Regions from separate parts of the Streptomyces sp. NPDC043680 genome, predicted to be linked through region 3. Evidence: predicted binding sites of a transcription regulator. Region 3 holds the regulator's gene; each other region holds the start of a gene.
What was found. Region 3 encodes HrcA, which represses chaperone genes, less so after heat shock. Its sites were predicted from a motif close to TTNGCACTCNGNNNNNCNGAGTGCNAA; they were not measured.

Region 1 (5,872 bases), on a different contig from region 3:
CGCAGTCATCACGCGCGCAGGCTGATGAACCCGTCACCAGGGGCGGCTAGGTTGCGCCTATGACGACTGCGTTGATTACGGGATCCACGGCGGGCATCGGCGCCGCCTTCGCCCGGCGGCTCGCCGCCCAGGGACACAACCTCGTACTGGTGGCCCGCGACACCGAGCGGCTCGCCGAACAGGCCACCGAGCTGCACGACCGGCACGGCATCGAGGCCGAGGTGCTGACCGCCGACCTCGCCACCGACGCGGGCATCGCGGCGGTGGAAGAGCGCCTCGGCGACCGCACGCACCCGGTGGACCTGCTGGTCAACAACGCCGGCTTCGGCAACAAGGGCCGCTACCTCGAAGTCTCCATGGCCGACGAGCTGGCCATGCTGAAGGTGCACGTCGAGGCCGTCCTGCGGCTCACCTCTGCGGCCACCGCGTCGATGCGCTCACGCGGCCGGGGCGGAGTGGTCAACGTGGCCTCGGTGGCGGCCTTCGTACCGCGCGGCACCTACGGGGCGAGCAAGGCCTGGGTCGTCCAGTTCACCCAGGGCGCGGCGAAGGACCTGGCGGGATCCGGGGTGCGGCTGATGGCGCTGTGCCCCGGCTTCGTACGGACCGAGTTCCACCAGCGCGCCGGCATGGGCACGGACAACATCCCGGGCTGGATGTGGCTGGACGCCGACAAGTTGGTGGCCTCGGCGCTGGCCGACCTGGCGCGCGGCAAGACGGTCTCGATCCCGGATCCGCGGTACAAGGCGCTGATGGGCGTGGTGAAGCTGGCGCCGCGCGGGCTGCTGGGCGGGGTGAGCTCGCGCACGGGCCGCAAGTACGGCCCTCAGTAGCCCCTTATGGGCTAATTCTTCCTAAACTGGATATACCCCATCCAGCCCGGGAGACGCCATGACATTCGTACAAATTGTCGATTATGAGACGAGCAGGCCCGAGGACCTGAACGAGGTCCTGGACCGGTACCTGGAGAAGACGAACGGCAAGCGCACGGTGACCCACAGCGTCATCGCGAAGGACCGCGAGTCGGACACCCACTACGTCGACGTCGTCGAATTCCCGTCGTATGAAGAGGCCATGAAGAACTCTCATCTCCCGGAGACGGACCAGATGTTCCAGGAGATGGTGGCCCTCTGCGACGGGATGCCCAGGTTCACCAACCTGGACGTCGTACGCGACGAGCACCTCAACACGATGCTCGCGAACCGAATGTTCAACGACCTCGCGATGAAGGGCGACATGTCCGCGGCGGACGAGATCTTCGCCTCGGACTACCGCGACCACGACATCGGCAACCCCCAGGACAAGATCGGCCCGGAGGGAATGCGCGAGGACGTCCAGCAGTGGCGCGGCGCCTTCGACTTCACGTTCACGATCGATGCCCAGATGGCCCAGGACGACTACATCACCACGTTGTGGACCTGGACAGGCAAGCACAAGGGCGAGTTCATGGGGGTCGCCCCGACCGGCAAGACCTGCACGATGACCGGCACGACGGTCTTCCGCTGCGCGGACGGAATGCTCAAGGAAGGGTGGTGGCACTACGACGCCATGGGCCTGATGCGGCAGCTCGGCATGATGGACACCTGACCCGGCACCGGCACGGCTTGCGCGGCGTACGCCGCACACGGCGCACACGGCGCACACGGCGCACACGGCGAAGGGCCCCGGTCACCGCTCGGAAGCGGTGACCGGGGCCCTTACCGGTTCAGCTCGGCTCGGCCTGCGTCAGTGGCTGTGGCCGTGACCGTGGCCGTGACCGGCGTCGGCCTCTTCCTCGGCCGGCTTCTCGACGACCAGGGTCTCGGTCGTGAGCAGCAGGGAGGCGATGGAAGCGGCGTTCTCCAGCGCGGAGCGGGTGACCTTGACCGGGTCGATGACGCCGGCCTTGACCAGGTCGCCGTACTCGCCGGTGGCGGCGTTGAAGCCCTGGCCCTTTTCGAGCTCGGCGACCTTCGAGGTGATGACGTAGCCCTCAAGACCGGCGTTCTCGGCGATCCAGCGCAGCGGCTCGACCGCGGCGCGGCGGACGACCGCGACACCCGTGCCCTCGTCGCCGGACAGGCCCAGGTTGCCCTCCAGCACCTTCACGGCGTGGACGAGCGCGGAGCCACCGCCGGAGACGATGCCCTCCTCGACCGCGGCGCGGGTCGCCGAGATGGCGTCCTCAAGGCGGTGCTTCTTCTCCTTGAGCTCCACCTCGGTGGCGGCGCCGACCTTGATGACGCAGACGCCGCCGGCGAGCTTCGCCAGGCGCTCCTGCAGCTTCTCGCGGTCCCAGTCCGAGTCCGTGGACTCGATCTCGGCCTTGATCTGGTTGACGCGGCCGAGGACCTCGTCGGAGCTGCCGGCACCGTCGACGATCGTGGTGTCGTCCTTGGAGATGGTCACGCGGCGCGCGGAGCCCAGCACGTCGAGACCGGCCTGGTCGAGCTTGAGGCCGACCTCCTCGGCGATGACGGTGGCACCGGTGAGGGTGGCCATGTCCTGGAGCATCGCCTTGCGGCGGTCACCGAAGCCGGGCGCCTTGACGGCGACCGCGTTGAAGGTGCCGCGGATCTTGTTGACGACGAGGGTGGAGAGGGCCTCGCCCTCGACGTCCTCGGCGATGATCAGCAGCGGCTTGGAGCCACCCGCCTGGATGACCTTCTCCAGCAGCGGCAGCAGGTCCTGGATGGACGAGATCTTGCCCTGGTTGATCAGGATGTACGGGTCGTCGAGGACGGCCTCCATACGCTCCTGGTCGGTGACCATGTACGGCGAGAGGTAGCCCTTGTCGAAGGCCATGCCCTCGGTGAACTCCAGCTCCAGGCCGAAGGTGTTGGACTCCTCGACGGTGATGACACCGTCCTTGCCGACCTTGTCCATCGCCTCGGCGATGAGCTCGCCGACCTGCTGGTCCTGCGCGGAGAGCGCGGCCACGGCGGCGATGTCGGACTTGTCCTCGATCGGGCGGGCGGTCGCGAGGAGCTCCTCGGAGACGGCCTTGACCGCGGCGTCGATGCCCTTCTTCAGGGCGGCCGGGGAAGCACCGGCGGCGACGTTGCGCAGACCCTCGCGGACCAGCGCCTGGGCCAGCACGGTGGCGGTGGTGGTGCCGTCACCCGCGATGTCGTTGGTCTTGGTCGCCACCTCCTTCACCAGCTGGGCGCCCAGGTTCTCGTACGGGTCGTCCAGCTCGACCTCGCGGGCGATGGTGACACCGTCGTTGGTGATGGTGGGGGCGCCGAACTTCTTGTCGATGACGACGTTGCGGCCCTTGGGGCCGATCGTCACCTTGACCGTGTCGGCAAGCTTGTTGACGCCGCGCTCGAGGGCGCGACGGGCGTCCTCGTCGAACTTCAGGATCTTCGCCATGGGAGCGGTTCAGCCCTCTCGAAAACTCGGGTTTAACGAACTGCGCCCCTCGCCGCCCGGCGATCAGCGGGGTGGCCAGGGGCGCAGCTCAAAGCATTCTGCTGAAGTGCAGAAGTGGTGACTTCAGTGATTACTTCTCGACGATCGCGAGAACGTCGCGAGCCGAGAGGACGAGGTACTCCTCGCCGCTGTACTTCACTTCGGTGCCGCCGTACTTGCTGTACAGCACGATGTCGCCGACGTTGACGTCCAGCGGGAGACGCTGGCCGTCCTCGAAGCGGCCCGGGCCCACGGCAAGGACGACGCCCTCCTGGGGCTTCTCCTTCGCGGTGTCCGGGATGACCAGGCCGGAGGCCGTGGTCTGCTCGGCGTCGAGCGGCTGGACCACGATGCGGTCCTCAAGCGGCTTGATGGCAACCTTGGAGCTGGCGGTCGTCACGATCCGACCTCCCCCTTCGGAGATCTCACGGGGTTAACTGTCTGAGGTGGCGACCAGGTGGATCCGTCGTCGCGGGTGCCGGACCTGCCCGTCGCTGTGTTGGCACTCACCGGGGGCGAGTGCCAGGTGCGAGACTATTCCGGCGATTAGCACTCGGTCAAGCGGAGTGCCAATACGGTCCACCGCGTGGCGGCTTTCAGGGGGCGCCGGCGGGGTCCTCGCGGGCCGGGCGCGGGCCGCGGGCGAGGCGCGGAAGCAACCAGGGCGGGGCGCGGAAGCAACCAGGGCGGGGTCTTCGACGTCATAGTCGATATGAAGATAAAGCGCCGCATTGCCGAGCAGATCGGACCGATGGCCTCCGCAACCGCGGCGTCCGTCGACGACGGCGGCGTCCCGTGCGCGGACTGAGGCCGCTGACGACCGCCGGCGCGCGCCGCCGCACCGAGGCGCTGCTGCTGGTCCTCGTCGTCGCCATCGCCGTCGCCGGGCATGCGAGCGCGGGCCTGGCGATGAACGGGGCGCTCCCCGCCAACCTCACCGGCTTCACCCTCAGCATGAGCCTCCTCGCCCTGGTCGGACACCTGGGCGTGCGCCGGTTCGCGGCCTACGCGGACCCGCTGGTCCTCCCGCTCGCGATGCTGCTCACGGGGCTGGGGCTGGTGCTGCTGCACCGGCTGGACCAGTCGTACATCGAGAAGTACGGCGCGGATCCCAACGCGCCGGGACAGCTGGTGTGGACGGTCATCGGCGTCGCCGCCTGCATCGCGGTGGTCGCCCTGCTGCGCGACCACCGGCTGCTGCAGCGCTTCATCTACATCACGATGGCCGCCGCGCTGGTGCTGCTGATCGCGCCGGCCTTCTCGCCCGCGGACACGTACGGCGCGAAGCGCTGGATCGTCGTCGGGGGTTTCTCGCTCCAGCCCGGCGAGTTCGTGAAGATCATGATCGCGGTCTTCTTCGCGGGCTACCTCGTGATCCACCGCGACTCGCTGGCCCTGACGGGCCGCAGGTTCCTCGGCATGCGGCTGCCCCCGATGCGCCAGCTCGGACCCCTCGTCACGGTGTGGATCGTGTCGCTGCTGGTACTGGTCTTCGAGCGCGACCTCGGTACGTCGCTGATCTTCTTCGGCGTGTTCGTGGTGATGCTGTACGTCGCCACCGAGCGCACCAGCTGGATCGTGTGCGGCCTGCTGATGGCGGCGGGCGGCGCGTTCGTGGTGGGCTCGACGGAGCCGCACGTGAAGGCGCGCGTGGCCGCCTGGCTGAACCCGCTGTCGTACTACTGGAAGGACCGGCCGCCGGGGGTGACCTCGGACCAGTCCGCGCAGGCGCTGTTCAGCTTCGGCACCGGAGGGATGTCGGGGACGGGGCTGGGGTTGGGCCACCCGGAGCTGATCAAGTTCGCGGGCCGCAGCGACTTCATCCTGACGACGGTCGGCGAGGAGCTCGGCCTGGCGGGGGTCATGGCGGTCCTGCTCCTGTACGCGCTCCTCGTGCAGCGGGGGCTGCGCATGGCCCTCGGCGCCCGCGACCCCTTCGGCAAGCTGCTGGCGGTGGGCCTGTCGGCGGCGCTGGCCCTCCAGGTCTTCGTGGTGGCGGGCGGCGTGACCGGACTGATCCCCCTGACGGGCAAGGCGCTGCCCTTCCTGGCGAAGGGCGGCTCCTCCCTCCTGGCCAACTGGGTGATGGTCGCCCTGCTGCTCCGCATCAGCGACAGCGCGGAACGCCAACGCGAGGCAGACGCCCGAGGCCCGGCAGAAACCACGATCACCCCGCTGGCGCATATGGCGGGTCGGTGAGGGGGCGGGGGCTTCGGGGGGGCTTCAGGGGGGCTTCAGGGGGCGGGATGCCGGCGGGCGGGGGTGTGAGGCGGGGCGGGACCGAGGTGGGCGGGAACCCGCGGGCGGGGGTGGAAGGCGAGGCGGGGGCGTCGGGGGTCGGGATGCCCGCACCCGGCATCAGAGAAAGTCCGGGGGCGACCCGTCAGTCCACTGTCCTTCCGTGTCGGTCCGGGCCGTCAAGGGCGCTCCTTCGTCGCGTCGCTTCGCGATGGCCTTCGGCCACCCTTGACTGCCCGGC
Region 2 (5,872 bases), on a different contig from region 3:
GCCATCATGGCTGCACAGACTGTTGCCACCTCTGTCGATCTCGGACCTGCCACCGGCCTTTCGTGTCGTGAGTGCGGTACCCGCTTCGAGCTGGGCCCCATCTTCGCGTGCGTCGAGTGCTTCGGGCCGCTGGAGGTCGCCTACGAGCTCCCCACCGGTGACCCCGAAGCCCTGCGCGCCGCGATCGAGGCCGGTCCGAACAACATCTGGCGCTACGCCCCCCTGCTGCCCGTCCCCGCCGACGTGGCCTCCAAGCCCAGCCTGAACCCGGGCTTCACCAAGCTCGTCGACGCCGAGAACCTGGCCAAGGAGCTGGGCGTCACCGGCAAGCTCTACGTCAAGGACGACTCCGGCAACCCGACGCACTCCTTCAAGGACCGCGTCGTGGCCATCGCCGTCGAGGCGGCCCGCGCCTTCGGCTTCACCACCCTGTCCTGCTCCTCCACCGGCAACCTGGCCGGCGCCGTCGGCGCCGCGGCCGCCCGGGCCGGCTTCCGCTCGTGCGTGTTCATCCCGCACGACCTGGAGCAGGGCAAGGTCGTCATGGCCGGCGTCTACGGCGGCGACCTGGTCGGCATCGAGGGCAACTACGACGACGTCAACCGCTTCTGCTCCGAGCTCATCGGCGACCCGCTGGGCGAGGGCTGGGGCTTCGTCAACGTCAACCTGCGCCCGTACTACGGCGAGGGCTCCAAGACGCTCGCGTACGAGATCTGCGAGCAGCTCGGCTGGCAGCTGCCCGACCAGCTCGTCATCCCGATCGCGTCCGGCTCGCAGCTGACGAAGATCGACAAGGGCCTCCAGGAGCTGATCAAGCTCGGCCTCGTCGAGGACAAGCCGTACAAGATCTTCGGCGCCCAGGCCGAGGGCTGCTCGCCCGTGTCGACCGCCTTCAAGGCCGGTCACGACGTGGTCCGCCCGCAGAAGCCGAACACCATCGCCAAGTCGCTCGCCATCGGCAACCCGGCCGACGGCCCGTACGTCCTGGACATCGCGCGCCGCACCGGCGGTTACGTGGAGGACGTCAACGACGAGCAGGTCGTCGAGGCCATCAAGATCCTCGCGCAGACCGAGGGCATCTTCGCCGAGACCGCGGGCGGCGTGACCGTCGGCGTGACGAAGAAGCTCATCGAGAACGGGCTGCTCGACCCGGCGCTGACCACCGTGGTCCTGAACACCGGTGACGGCCTCAAGACCCTGGAGGCGGTGGCCGCGGACAGCGGGCAGACCGCCACCATCCGCCCCAGCCTGGACGCGTTCCGCGCCGCCGGCCTGGCCTGACCATCCCCGCCGTTCCCGGAAAGGCAGTAGCGCCATGAGCGTCAACGTCCGCATCCCCACCATCCTGCGCACCTACACCGCCGGCCAGGCCGAGGTCCCCGCCGAGGGCGCCACCCTGGCCGAGGTCATCGAGTCGCTGGAGAAGAGCCACCCGGGCATCGGGGCGCGCATCCTGGACGACCAGGGCAAGCTGCGCCGCTTCGTGAACGTGTACGTCAACGACGACGACGTGCGCTTCGAGGGCGGTCTGCAGGCCGCCACGCCGGACGGTGCCGGGGTCTCGATCATCCCCGCCGTGGCCGGCGGCTGCTGACACGCGCAAACCGTAATTACCCCCTCCGTTAATAAGCGGAGGGGGTAATTCTGCTTGGTTGGGCGCGGTAGAGTTGGGGAAGTCCCCTCCGCTGTTCTTGCCCGCCGCATATGAGCGGGTCGCGTGAGGGTTGACATTGAGTCAATATGCATGCGCGGTATGGGGCTTTGGCGAGATTTGTCGGGCCCGAGTTGCCCCGGTAGATGCCAAATTTTCACTCTATTTCAATGTATCTGCGTGACCAGATTTCTCGTCGGATTGACCTGTTGCTCACAGCACCGGTGCGGATACATTCAGCCGCGGTCGAGGCGTTCCGGCGCAAGTTCTGACCCGGGACCGCGAAGTGCGGTCCTGCGCAAGGGCCAGTAATAGGGGAGTTAGGCATGGCTCAGGGCACCGTCAAGTGGTTCAACGCGGAGAAGGGCTACGGCTTCATCGCGGTCGACGGTGGTGCGGATGTGTTCGTCCACTACAGCGCCATCCAGATGGACGGGTACCGCACCCTTGAAGAGGGTCAGCGGGTCGAGTTCGAGATCTCGCAGGGCCAGAAGGGTCCGCAGGCGGACATGGTCAAGCTCGCCGTCTAGTCCCGGCGCGATCGACCACCGACGCATACGCACGAGGGCCCGCATCCCCGACCGGGATGCGGGCCCTCGTGCGTGTCGGGGTCGGCGACCCGCGCGGGGGTCCGGGTTGGGCTGAGCCGCTTGCACTCGAAGGGGTCGAGTGCTAATCATTGGCGTTAGCACTCTCGTGCTGAGAGTGCTACTACACAGGACCGGGTCGGTGAGGCCCGCAGGGTCCGGCGGGAAGGAACCGCCGGGCACGCAGGCCGTCCGTCGCGGGCGCGGGCGCGGTCCGGAGCAATCCAACCCTCCCCGTGCGTCTCGTGGCGCAGGGGGAACCCCAGTCCTGGAGGACCACTTCAGATGGCCAAGATCATTGCGTTCGACGAGGAGGCCCGGCGCGGTCTCGAGCGCGGGATGAACCAGCTCGCCGACGCCGTCAAGGTCACCCTTGGCCCCAAGGGTCGCAACGTCGTCCTTGAGAAGAAGTGGGGCGCCCCCACGATCACCAACGATGGTGTCTCCATCGCCAAGGAGATCGAGCTCGAGGACCCGTACGAGAAGATCGGCGCCGAGCTGGTCAAGGAAGTCGCCAAGAAGACGGACGACGTCGCCGGCGACGGTACGACCACCGCGACCGTGCTGGCCCAGGCGCTCGTCCGCGAGGGCCTGCGCAACGTCGCCGCCGGCGCCAACCCGATGGCCCTCAAGCGTGGCATCGAGAAGGCCGTCGAGGCCGTCTCCGGCGCCCTGCTGGAGCAGGCGAAGGATGTCGAGACCAAGGAGCAGATCGCTTCCACGGCCTCCATCTCCGCCGCTGACACCCAGATCGGCGAGCTCATCGCCGAGGCCATGGACAAGGTCGGCAAGGAAGGCGTCATCACCGTCGAGGAGTCCCAGACCTTCGGTCTGGAGCTGGAGCTCACCGAGGGTATGCGCTTCGACAAGGGCTACATCTCGGCGTACTTCGCCACCGACATGGAGCGTATGGAGGCGTCGCTCGACGACCCGTACATCCTGATCGTCAACTCCAAGGTCGGCAACGTGAAGGACCTCCTTCCGCTGCTGGAGAAGGTCATGCAGTCCGGCAAGCCGCTGCTGATCATCGCCGAGGACGTCGAGGGCGAGGCCCTGTCGACCCTGGTCGTCAACAAGATCCGCGGCACCTTCAAGTCCGTCGCCGTCAAGGCCCCGGGCTTCGGCGACCGTCGCAAGGCCATGCTCGGCGACATCGCCATCCTCACCGGCGGCACGGTCATCTCCGAGGAGGTCGGCCTCAAGCTGGAGAACGCGGGCCTCGACCTGCTCGGCCGCGCCCGCAAGGTCGTCATCACCAAGGACGAGACCACGATCGTCGACGGTGCCGGTGACAGCGACCAGGTCCAGGGTCGCGTCAACCAGATCCGTGCCGAGATCGAGAACTCCGACTCGGACTACGACCGCGAGAAGCTCCAGGAGCGCCTCGCGAAGCTGGCCGGCGGCGTGGCCGTCATCAAGGCCGGTGCCGCGACCGAGGTCGAGCTCAAGGAGCGCAAGCACCGCATCGAGGACGCCGTGCGCAACGCGAAGGCGGCCGTCGAGGAGGGCATCGTCGCCGGTGGTGGCGTGGCCCTGCTCCAGGCCTCCGCGGTCTTCGAGAAGCTGGAGCTTGAGGGTGACGAGGCGACCGGCGCCAACGCCGTGAAGCTCGCCCTGGAGGCCCCGCTCAAGCAGATCGCCGTCAACGGCGGCCTTGAGGGCGGCGTCGTCGTGGAGAAGGTGCGCAACCTGCCCGTCGGCCACGGCCTGAACGCCGCGACCGGCGAGTACGTCGACATGATCGCCGAGGGCATCATCGACCCGGCGAAGGTCACGCGCTCCGCGCTGCAGAACGCCGCGTCGATCGCCGCGCTGTTCCTGACCACCGAGGCCGTCATCGCCGACAAGCCGGAGAAGGCCGCCGCCGCTCCGGGCGGCATGCCGGGCGGTGACATGGACTTCTGATCGGCCCCTGGCTGATCGGCTGTTCTCGACCGAGGGCGGCACTCCCCGTACAGGGGGTGCCGCCCTCGGGCGTTGCAGGAGGGGCAACGTCGGCACGGCGTCCGCCCCCTCCACCCGGGAGACCTTCGCCTGGCCGACGCTGCCCGGGATGCGGGACTGCCCGTCGACGCACCCGCTTGATCCGGCGTCCTACAAGCCCGTGGTGTCGAGCGTGAAGTCGAACGGCTTCGGGACGTGCAGGTCCTCGCCGAAGGAGACCGTCGTGCGGGAGCGGTACCCGTGCGGGGAGGGGTCCCAGAAGCAGGTGATCTCGGACGCCTCCATGTCGACGACGAGGTAGACGGGAACGAGCTGTCCGTACACTTCCAGCTTCTCGTTCCAGTCGGCGTCCTTCGTGGACAGTGAGGTGAACTCGCCGACCAGCGACAAGGCCGCGCCGTCCGCGTGTCGGCCTTCCTCGTCGAAGGCGGACTCGTCCGCGACGTACAGGTCCGGCCCGTAGCCGCGCTCTACCGCCGGGAACTGGAAGAGGAAGGGGGAGGTGTCTGCGAAGTGCCCTTCGGGAACGTGTGCCTGGAGCTGCTCGCGCAGTACCCGCATGCGACGGGAGTAGCGCAGCTTGGACCACGGTGACACGATGATCTTCCCCCGGATGAGCTCGGCCTTGAAGCCGTCTGGCGTGTCCATCTCCTCGACGGTGCGCAGGAGTGTCTCGAACGTCGGCGGTGCCGCGTGCTCTATCGGTGTGGCCCGTTCGATCATGATCGTCACCGTTGTCCTCCGCCGTGGCGTGCTGCGCACTGGGTGTGAGCCTCGTCCCAGGCTAGCTGCGCGTGCGGGGCCGCGCCCGGGTGCCGAGACGGCTCACCACCGGACGGGTGGGTTTTGGTTGACTGGAGGCATGACCGATCTCTTCGTCAAGATCTGCGGGCTCACGACGGCCCACGACGTCGACACCGCCGTCGACGCCGGGGCCGACGCCGTCGGGTTCGTGTTCGCGCCCGGGAGCCCCCGGACGATCGGGGCCGACGCCGCGCGGGACCTCGCCGCGCGGGTCCCCGCCGGGGTGCTCACCGTGGGGGTGTTCCGCGGGCAGTCCGTGGACGAGGTCCGGCGGCTGACCGAGGAGAGCGGCGTCCGCGGCGTACAGCTGCACGGCGACGAGGGCCCCGAGTACTACGAGGCGCTGCGCGCCGAAGGCCGCACCCTGCTGCGGGCCACCGCCCTGCACGTCGCCCGCTGCGGGGAGTTCGGTGAGGACCTGCTCCTGATCGACGCCCCCGATCCCGGCTCCGGCAAGCCCTGGAACTGGGCCTCGCAGGAGTTCACCGCCCCCGCGGGCCACTGGCTGCTGGCCGGCGGGCTGAACGCCGGCAACGTCCGCGAGGCCGTGCGGACCACCGGCGCCTGGGGCGTGGACGTCTCCAGCGGCGTCGAGAGCTCCCGCGGCGTGAAGTCCCCGGACCTGATCCGCGCCTTCGTCGAGGCCGCCCGCGGCTGAGCCGGCCTAGAACGTCCAGCCCTGGGAGGCGGTGCCGTCCTCCTCGATGGACTCCACGCCCGGCAGCACCTCCAGCGCCGCGACCTGGGCGGGAGAGAGCCGGGCGGCGAAGCCGTGCAGCGCGGAGCGGAACACGTGCAGCGGCGTGACCCCGACCAGCCCCGCCACCTCGGCCGGGTCCAGGTCCTTCCGTACGGTGACGATGTACGTGGGGTGGTCGACGGGGAA
Region 3 (5,872 bases):
TGCGCATCACCGACCGCAAGAAGGACCTGATCAAGACCTCGGGCGGCAAGTACGTCGCGCCGGCCGAGATCGAGGGCCAGTTCAAGGCGATCTGCCCCTACGTGTCGAGCATCGTCGTGCACGGCGCCGACCGGAACTTCTGCACCGCCCTGATCGCCCTCGACGAGCCGGCCATCCTGGGCTGGGCCGCCGAGAACGGGCTGGAGGGCAGGACGTACGGGGAGGTGCTGGCCGCGCCGGAGACCAACCGGCTGGTCGAGACCTACGTACAGACCCTGAACGAGGGCCTGCAGCGGTGGCAGACGGTGAAGAAGTTCCGGATCCTGCCGCGCGACCTGGACGTCGAGCACGGCGACCTGACCCCCAGCCTCAAGCTGAAGCGGCCCGTGGTCGAGCGTGAGTTCAAGCACCTGATCGAGGAGATGTACGAGGGCTCGCGCGAGGCGTAGCCCCCGCGGCGGGCCCGGCAGGGCGGGGCCGGGCCCGGCCGGGCGCCCGGTCCGCCGGGCCGGCCGGCCCCGGGCAGGCGTCCGGGGCCCGGTTCGGGGTGCGGGACAATGGGGGCATGCCTTCCGCCCTGCCCGACGGTGTCCCCGTGCCCGAAGACGGCTCGCTGCCGTCGCATGCCCTGGCGGGAGCCGGGGACCGGCCGCTCGGGTTCTACCTGCACGTCCCGTACTGCGCCACGCGCTGCGGGTACTGCGACTTCAACACGTACACCGCCTCCGAGCTGCGCGGCACCGGCGGCGTGCTCGCCTCCCGGGAGAACTACGCCGACACCCTGATCCAGGAGGTCCGCCTCGCCCGCAAGGTCCTCGGGGACGACCCGAGGGCCGTGCGGACCGTGTTCGTGGGCGGCGGTACGCCGACGCTGCTGCCCGCCGGGGACCTCGTACGGATGCTGGCGGCGATCCGCGAGGAGTTCGGCCTCGCGGAGGACGCCGAGATCACCACAGAGGCGAATCCGGAGTCGGTCGATCCGGCGTACCTCGCGGAGCTGCGGGCCGGCGGCTTCAACCGGGTCTCCTTCGGCATGCAGAGTGCCAAGCAGCACGTCCTGAAGGTGCTGGACCGCACCCACACCCCCGGACGCCCGCAGGCCTGCGTCGCCGAGGCCCGTGCGGCGGGCTTCGAGCACGTCAACCTGGACCTGATCTACGGCACGCCGGGGGAGTCGGACCAGGACTGGCGGGACTCCCTGGAAGCCGCACTCGCGGCCGGGCCGGACCACGTCTCGGCGTACGCGCTGATCGTCGAGGAGGGCACGCAGCTGGCGCGGCGGATCCGCCGCGGCGAGGTCCCGATGACGGACGACGACGTCCACGCCGACCGGTACCTGATCGCCGACGCGGTCATGGCCGAGGCCGGGTACTCCTGGTACGAGGTCTCGAACTGGGCCACCTCGCAGGCGGGCCGCTGCCTGCACAACGAGCTGTACTGGCGCGGCGCCGACTGGTGGGGCGCCGGCCCCGGCGCGCACAGCCACGTCGGCGGCGTGCGCTGGTGGAACGTGAAACACCCCGGCGCCTATGCCGCCGCGCTGGCGGAAGGGCGCTCCCCCGGGGCGGGCCGCGAACTCCTCACGGAGGAGGACCGCCGCGTCGAACGGATCCTGCTGGAGCTGCGGCTGGTGGACGGCGTCCCGCTGTCCCTGCTGGCCCCGGCGGGGCTCAAGGCGGCCGGGAAGGCGCTGGCAGACGGGTTGCTGGAGGCGGCCCCGTACGAGGCGGGGCGCGCGGTCCTGACCCTGCGCGGGCGCCTGCTGGCCGATGCGGTGGTGCGGGACCTGGTCGACTGACCGGGCCCCGCCCGGGCCGGCCGGGGTCAGTCGGGCCAGCTGTCGCGCCACGGCTTGTGGTGAGGGTTGTCCTGGCACTCGTTCATGATCTCGGTCTTGGTGGCCTTGTCGACCGGGCAGACCGCGACGATGAACGACCGCTCGATACCGCCGGGGAAGGCGACCTCCACCTGGGAGGCGTACTTGTGGGTGTCGCCGATGGTCAGGTTGACGTCCACGCCGCCGGGGGGCGTCGATGCTGCCGGCGGACGGCTGTCGGAGCGGTAGAGCTGCTTGCAGTTGATCCGTCAGGCCGGGGACGGCGTGATGCGGTTCACGTCGGCCCGCTTGTCGGCGGCGGCGAAGAGGTGGTCGCCCACCCGGGGGCAGGAATTCGCCGGGGCGGCGTGCGCCGCGGGCGTGGCCGAGGCCGAGGCGGGTGGGAGCAGGGCGGCGGCGAGCAGGATCGCGGCGCAGCACCGCGCGCTGCCGCAGGTCGAAGGTGATCATGGCGTGTAGCCTTGCCTTCCGTCGCACCCCGCACACGTACTGTCACCAGAAGGTGGCGTGTCCAGGGGGCGCAGGCCTCCGGTCAGGGCGCCGTCACGAAGTCGATCAGCTCTTCGACGCGGCCGAGCAGGGCGGGCTCCAGGTCCTTGTACGAGTGCACCCGGGACAGGATGTGCCGCCAGGCGGCACCGGTGTTCTCCGGCCAGCCCAGGGCCCGGCAGACGCCCGTCTTCCAGTCCTGCCCCGGCGGGACCACCGGCCAGGCCGCGATGCCCAGTGCGGACGGTTTCACGGCCTGCCAGACGTCCACGTACGGGTGTCCGACCACCAGCACGTCCGGCGAGACGACCGAGGCCGCGATACGGGACTCCTTCGAGCCCGGGACCAGGTGGTCGACCAGGACGCCCAGCCGGGCGTCCGGGGCCGGTCCGAACTCCGCCACGACCGAGGGCAGGTCGTCGACGCCCTCCAGGTACTCCACCACCACGCCCTCGATGCGCAGGTCGTCGCCCCAGACCCGCTCCACGAGCTCCGCGTCGTGCCGCCCCTCGACGTAGATCCGCCCGGCCCGGGCCACCCGCGCCCGCGCCCCCGGCACCGCCACCGAGCCCGACGCGGTCCGCCCGGGACCCTTCGGCGCCCGCACCGGGCGGGTCAGCGTCACCACCGCGCCCTCCAGCAGGAAGCCCCGGGGCGCCAACGGGAACACCCGCCGCTTGCCGAAGCGGTCCTCCAGGGTCACCGTGCCGGCCTCGCAGGCCACCACCGCGCCGCAGAAGTCCGTGTCCGCCGCCTCGACCACCAGGCCGGGCTCGGCCGGTACCTCGGGCACGGCCTTGGCGCGCTTCCACTGCGGGGTCAGGTCGGGGGAGTACTCACGCATCCGGCCGACAGTAGAAGAGCCCCCGCGCTCAGCCCTCCGACACGCCGAACAGCCCCCGCAGTGTGTCGCGTTGCGCACGGACGAAGGCGGCGGAGACCACCGCTCCGTGACCCGGCACGTACAGTGCGTCGTCCCCGCCCAGCGACAGCAGACGGTCGATCGCCGCCGGCCACTGCGCGGGCACGGCGTCCCGGCCCGCCTGCGGTGCGCCCGACTCCTCCACCAGGTCCCCGCAGAAGACCACCTCGCGCTCGCCCGGCACGCACACCGCCAGGTCGTAGCGGGTGTGCCCGGGCCCCACGTTGGCCAGCAGCACCTGCAAGCCGCCCAGCTCCAGCGTCCACTCGCCCGACACCGGGTGCTTCGGCAGCACCAGCACGTCCACCGCCTCGGTCGCGTCCGCCTCCGCCAGCCCGTGCCGGACCGCGTCCTCCCGCAGCTCCGCGCGGCCCGCCGTCAGTGCGGAGTCCAGCCCGACCGCCCCGTAGACCTCCGCCCCGGCGAAGGAGGAGGCGCCCAGGACGTGATCGAAATGTCCGTGGGTGAATGCGATATGGGTCACGCGCCGACCCGTCAGCCGCTCCGCCTCGGCCCGCAGCTGCGCGCCCTCGCGCACGGAGGAACCGGGGTCGATCAGGAGCACGGATTCGTTGCCCACCACCAGCCCCGCCGTGCAGTCCCACACCGGAAGCCGCCGCCGTCCGGTCCGTCCGGTCAAGCGCTCCCAGCCGGCCTCTTCCCATCGCAGTTCCATGCCGCGACGCTACCCTGGCGGGCCGCCCTTGCCGGGGGTGTACCGCCCGGCCGTACACTGGCCGGGGGATCGCTGGCACTCGAACGATGCGAGTGCCAGCCGGACAGCAACGACGACGACCACTGGAGGTGTGCGCCATGCTCAGCGAACGCAGACTTGAGGTGCTGCGCGCCATCGTCCAGGACTACGTCGGGACGGAGGAGCCGGTCGGCTCCAAGGCGCTCACCGAGCGGCACCGGCTGGGCGTGTCGCCCGCCACGGTGCGCAACGACATGGCCGTGCTGGAGGAGGAGGGCTACATCGCCCAGCCCCACACCAGCGCCGGTCGGATCCCCACCGACAAGGGCTACCGCCTCTTCGTCGACAAGCTGGCGGGGGTCAAGCCGCTGTCGACGCCGGAGCGCCGGGCCATCCAGAACTTCCTCGACGGGGCCGTCGACCTCGACGACGTCGTGGGGCGCACCGTACGGCTGCTCGCGCAGCTGACGCGGCAGGTCGCCATCGTCCAGTACCCGAGCCTGACCCGGTCCACCGTGCGGCACGTGGAACTGCTCTCGCTGGCGCCGGCCCGGCTGATGCTGGTCCTGATCACGGACACCGGCCGGGTCGAGCAGCGGCTCGTCGACTGCCAGGCCCCCTTCGGCGAGACCTCGCTCGCCGACCTGCGGGCGCGGCTCAACAGCCGGGTCGTCGGCCGCCGGTTCACCGACGTGCCGCAGCTCGTACAGGACCTCCCGGAGTCCTTCGAGCTTGAGGACCGCGGCACGGTCTCGACGGTGCTCGCGACCCTGCTGGAGACCCTGGTCGAGGAGGCCGAGGAGCGGCTGATGATCGGCGGCACCGCCAATCTCACCCGCTTCGGACACGATTTTCCCCTGACGATCAGGCCGGTGCTCGAAGCGCTGGAGGAGCAGGTGGTGCTCCTCAAGCTGCTGGGCGAGGCCAACGAGTCGGGGATGGCCGTACGGATCGGGCACGAGAACGCCTACGAGGGGCTGAACTCCACGTCCGTCGTCTCCGTCGGCTACGGTTCGGGCGGCGAAACTGTCGCCAAAATGGGCGTGGTCGGACCGACCCGCATGGACTACCCCGGAACGATGGGAGCGGTACGCGCAGTGGCACGTTACGTCGGACAGATCCTGGCGGAGTCGTAAGTGGCCACGGACTACTACGCCGTTCTCGGCGTGCGCCGCGACGCATCCCAGGACGAGATCAAGAAGGCCTTCCGCCGTCTTGCCCGCGAACTCCACCCGGACGTGAATCCGGACCCGAAGACGCAGGAGCGCTTCAAGGAGATCAACGCGGCTTACGAGGTCCTCTCGGACCCGCAGAAGAAGCAGGTCTACGACCTCGGCGGCGACCCGCTGTCCTCCTCGGGCGGTGGCGGCGGTGCGGGCGGATTCGGGGCCGGAGGCTTCGGCAACTTCTCCGACATCATGGACGCCTTCTTCGGCCAGGCCTCGCAGCGCGGCCCGCGCTCGCGGACCCGCCGCGGCCAGGACGCCATGATCCGCCTCGACCTGGAGCTGGACGAGGCGGCCTTCGGGACGACCAAGGACATCCAGGTCGACACGGCCGTCGTGTGCACCACCTGCTCCGGCGAGGGCGCGGCCCCCGGCACCTCGGCGCAGACGTGTGACATGTGCCGTGGTCGCGGTGAGGTGTCGCAGGTCACCCGGTCCTTCCTGGGCCAGGTCATGACCTCGCGCCCCTGCCCCCAGTGCCAGGGCTTCGGCACCGTGGTCCCGACCCCGTGCCCCGAGTGTGCGGGCGACGGCCGGGTCCGCTCCCGCCGCAGCCTCACGGTCAAGATCCCGGCCGGTGTCGAGAACGGCACCCGGATCCAGCTCGCGGGCGAGGGCGAGGTCGGCCCCGGCGGCGGCCCCGCCGGCGACCTGTACGTGGAGATCCACGAGCTCCCGCACCCGGTCTTCCAGCGGCGCGGGGA

Region 1: a site for HrcA is predicted at 3,940-3,966, ahead of groES (co-chaperone GroES). Genes of this name have one in related genera too.
Region 2: a site for HrcA is predicted at 2,337-2,363, ahead of groL (chaperonin GroEL). Genes of this name have one in related genera too.

Annotation. Positions count from the first base shown of each region.
Region 1 is NZ_JBWKCE010000001.1:732,521-738,392, forward strand. Features, by position in the region: gene AC0666_RS03375 (MOSC domain-containing protein) at 1-50, shown strand, start outside; gene AC0666_RS03380 (SDR family NAD(P)-dependent oxidoreductase) at 60-833, shown strand; gene AC0666_RS03385 (ester cyclase) at 892-1,587, shown strand; gene groL (chaperonin GroEL) at 1,726-3,354, opposite strand; gene groES (co-chaperone GroES) at 3,485-3,793, opposite strand; gene AC0666_RS03400 (FtsW/RodA/SpoVE family cell cycle protein) at 4,189-5,592, shown strand.
Region 2 is NZ_JBWKCE010000006.1:107,745-113,616, forward strand. Features, by position in the region: gene thrC (threonine synthase) at 7-1,281, shown strand; gene AC0666_RS15470 (MoaD/ThiS family protein) at 1,316-1,594, shown strand; gene AC0666_RS15475 (cold-shock protein) at 1,978-2,181, shown strand; gene groL (chaperonin GroEL) at 2,524-4,143, shown strand; gene AC0666_RS15485 (Uma2 family endonuclease) at 4,333-4,905, opposite strand; gene AC0666_RS15490 (phosphoribosylanthranilate isomerase) at 5,045-5,644, shown strand; gene AC0666_RS15495 (protease inhibitor I9 family protein) at 5,651-5,872, opposite strand, start outside.
Region 3 is NZ_JBWKCE010000002.1:394,787-400,658, forward strand. Features, by position in the region: gene AC0666_RS05145 (AMP-dependent synthetase/ligase) at 1-449, shown strand, start outside; gene hemW (radical SAM family heme chaperone HemW) at 566-1,798, shown strand; partial or broken gene AC0666_RS05155 (scabin-related ADP-ribosyltransferase) at 1,825-2,244, opposite strand; gene AC0666_RS05160 (DUF3097 domain-containing protein) at 2,370-3,170, opposite strand; gene AC0666_RS05165 (MBL fold metallo-hydrolase) at 3,199-3,924, opposite strand; gene hrcA (heat-inducible transcriptional repressor HrcA) at 4,062-5,078, shown strand; gene dnaJ (molecular chaperone DnaJ) at 5,079-5,872, shown strand, end outside.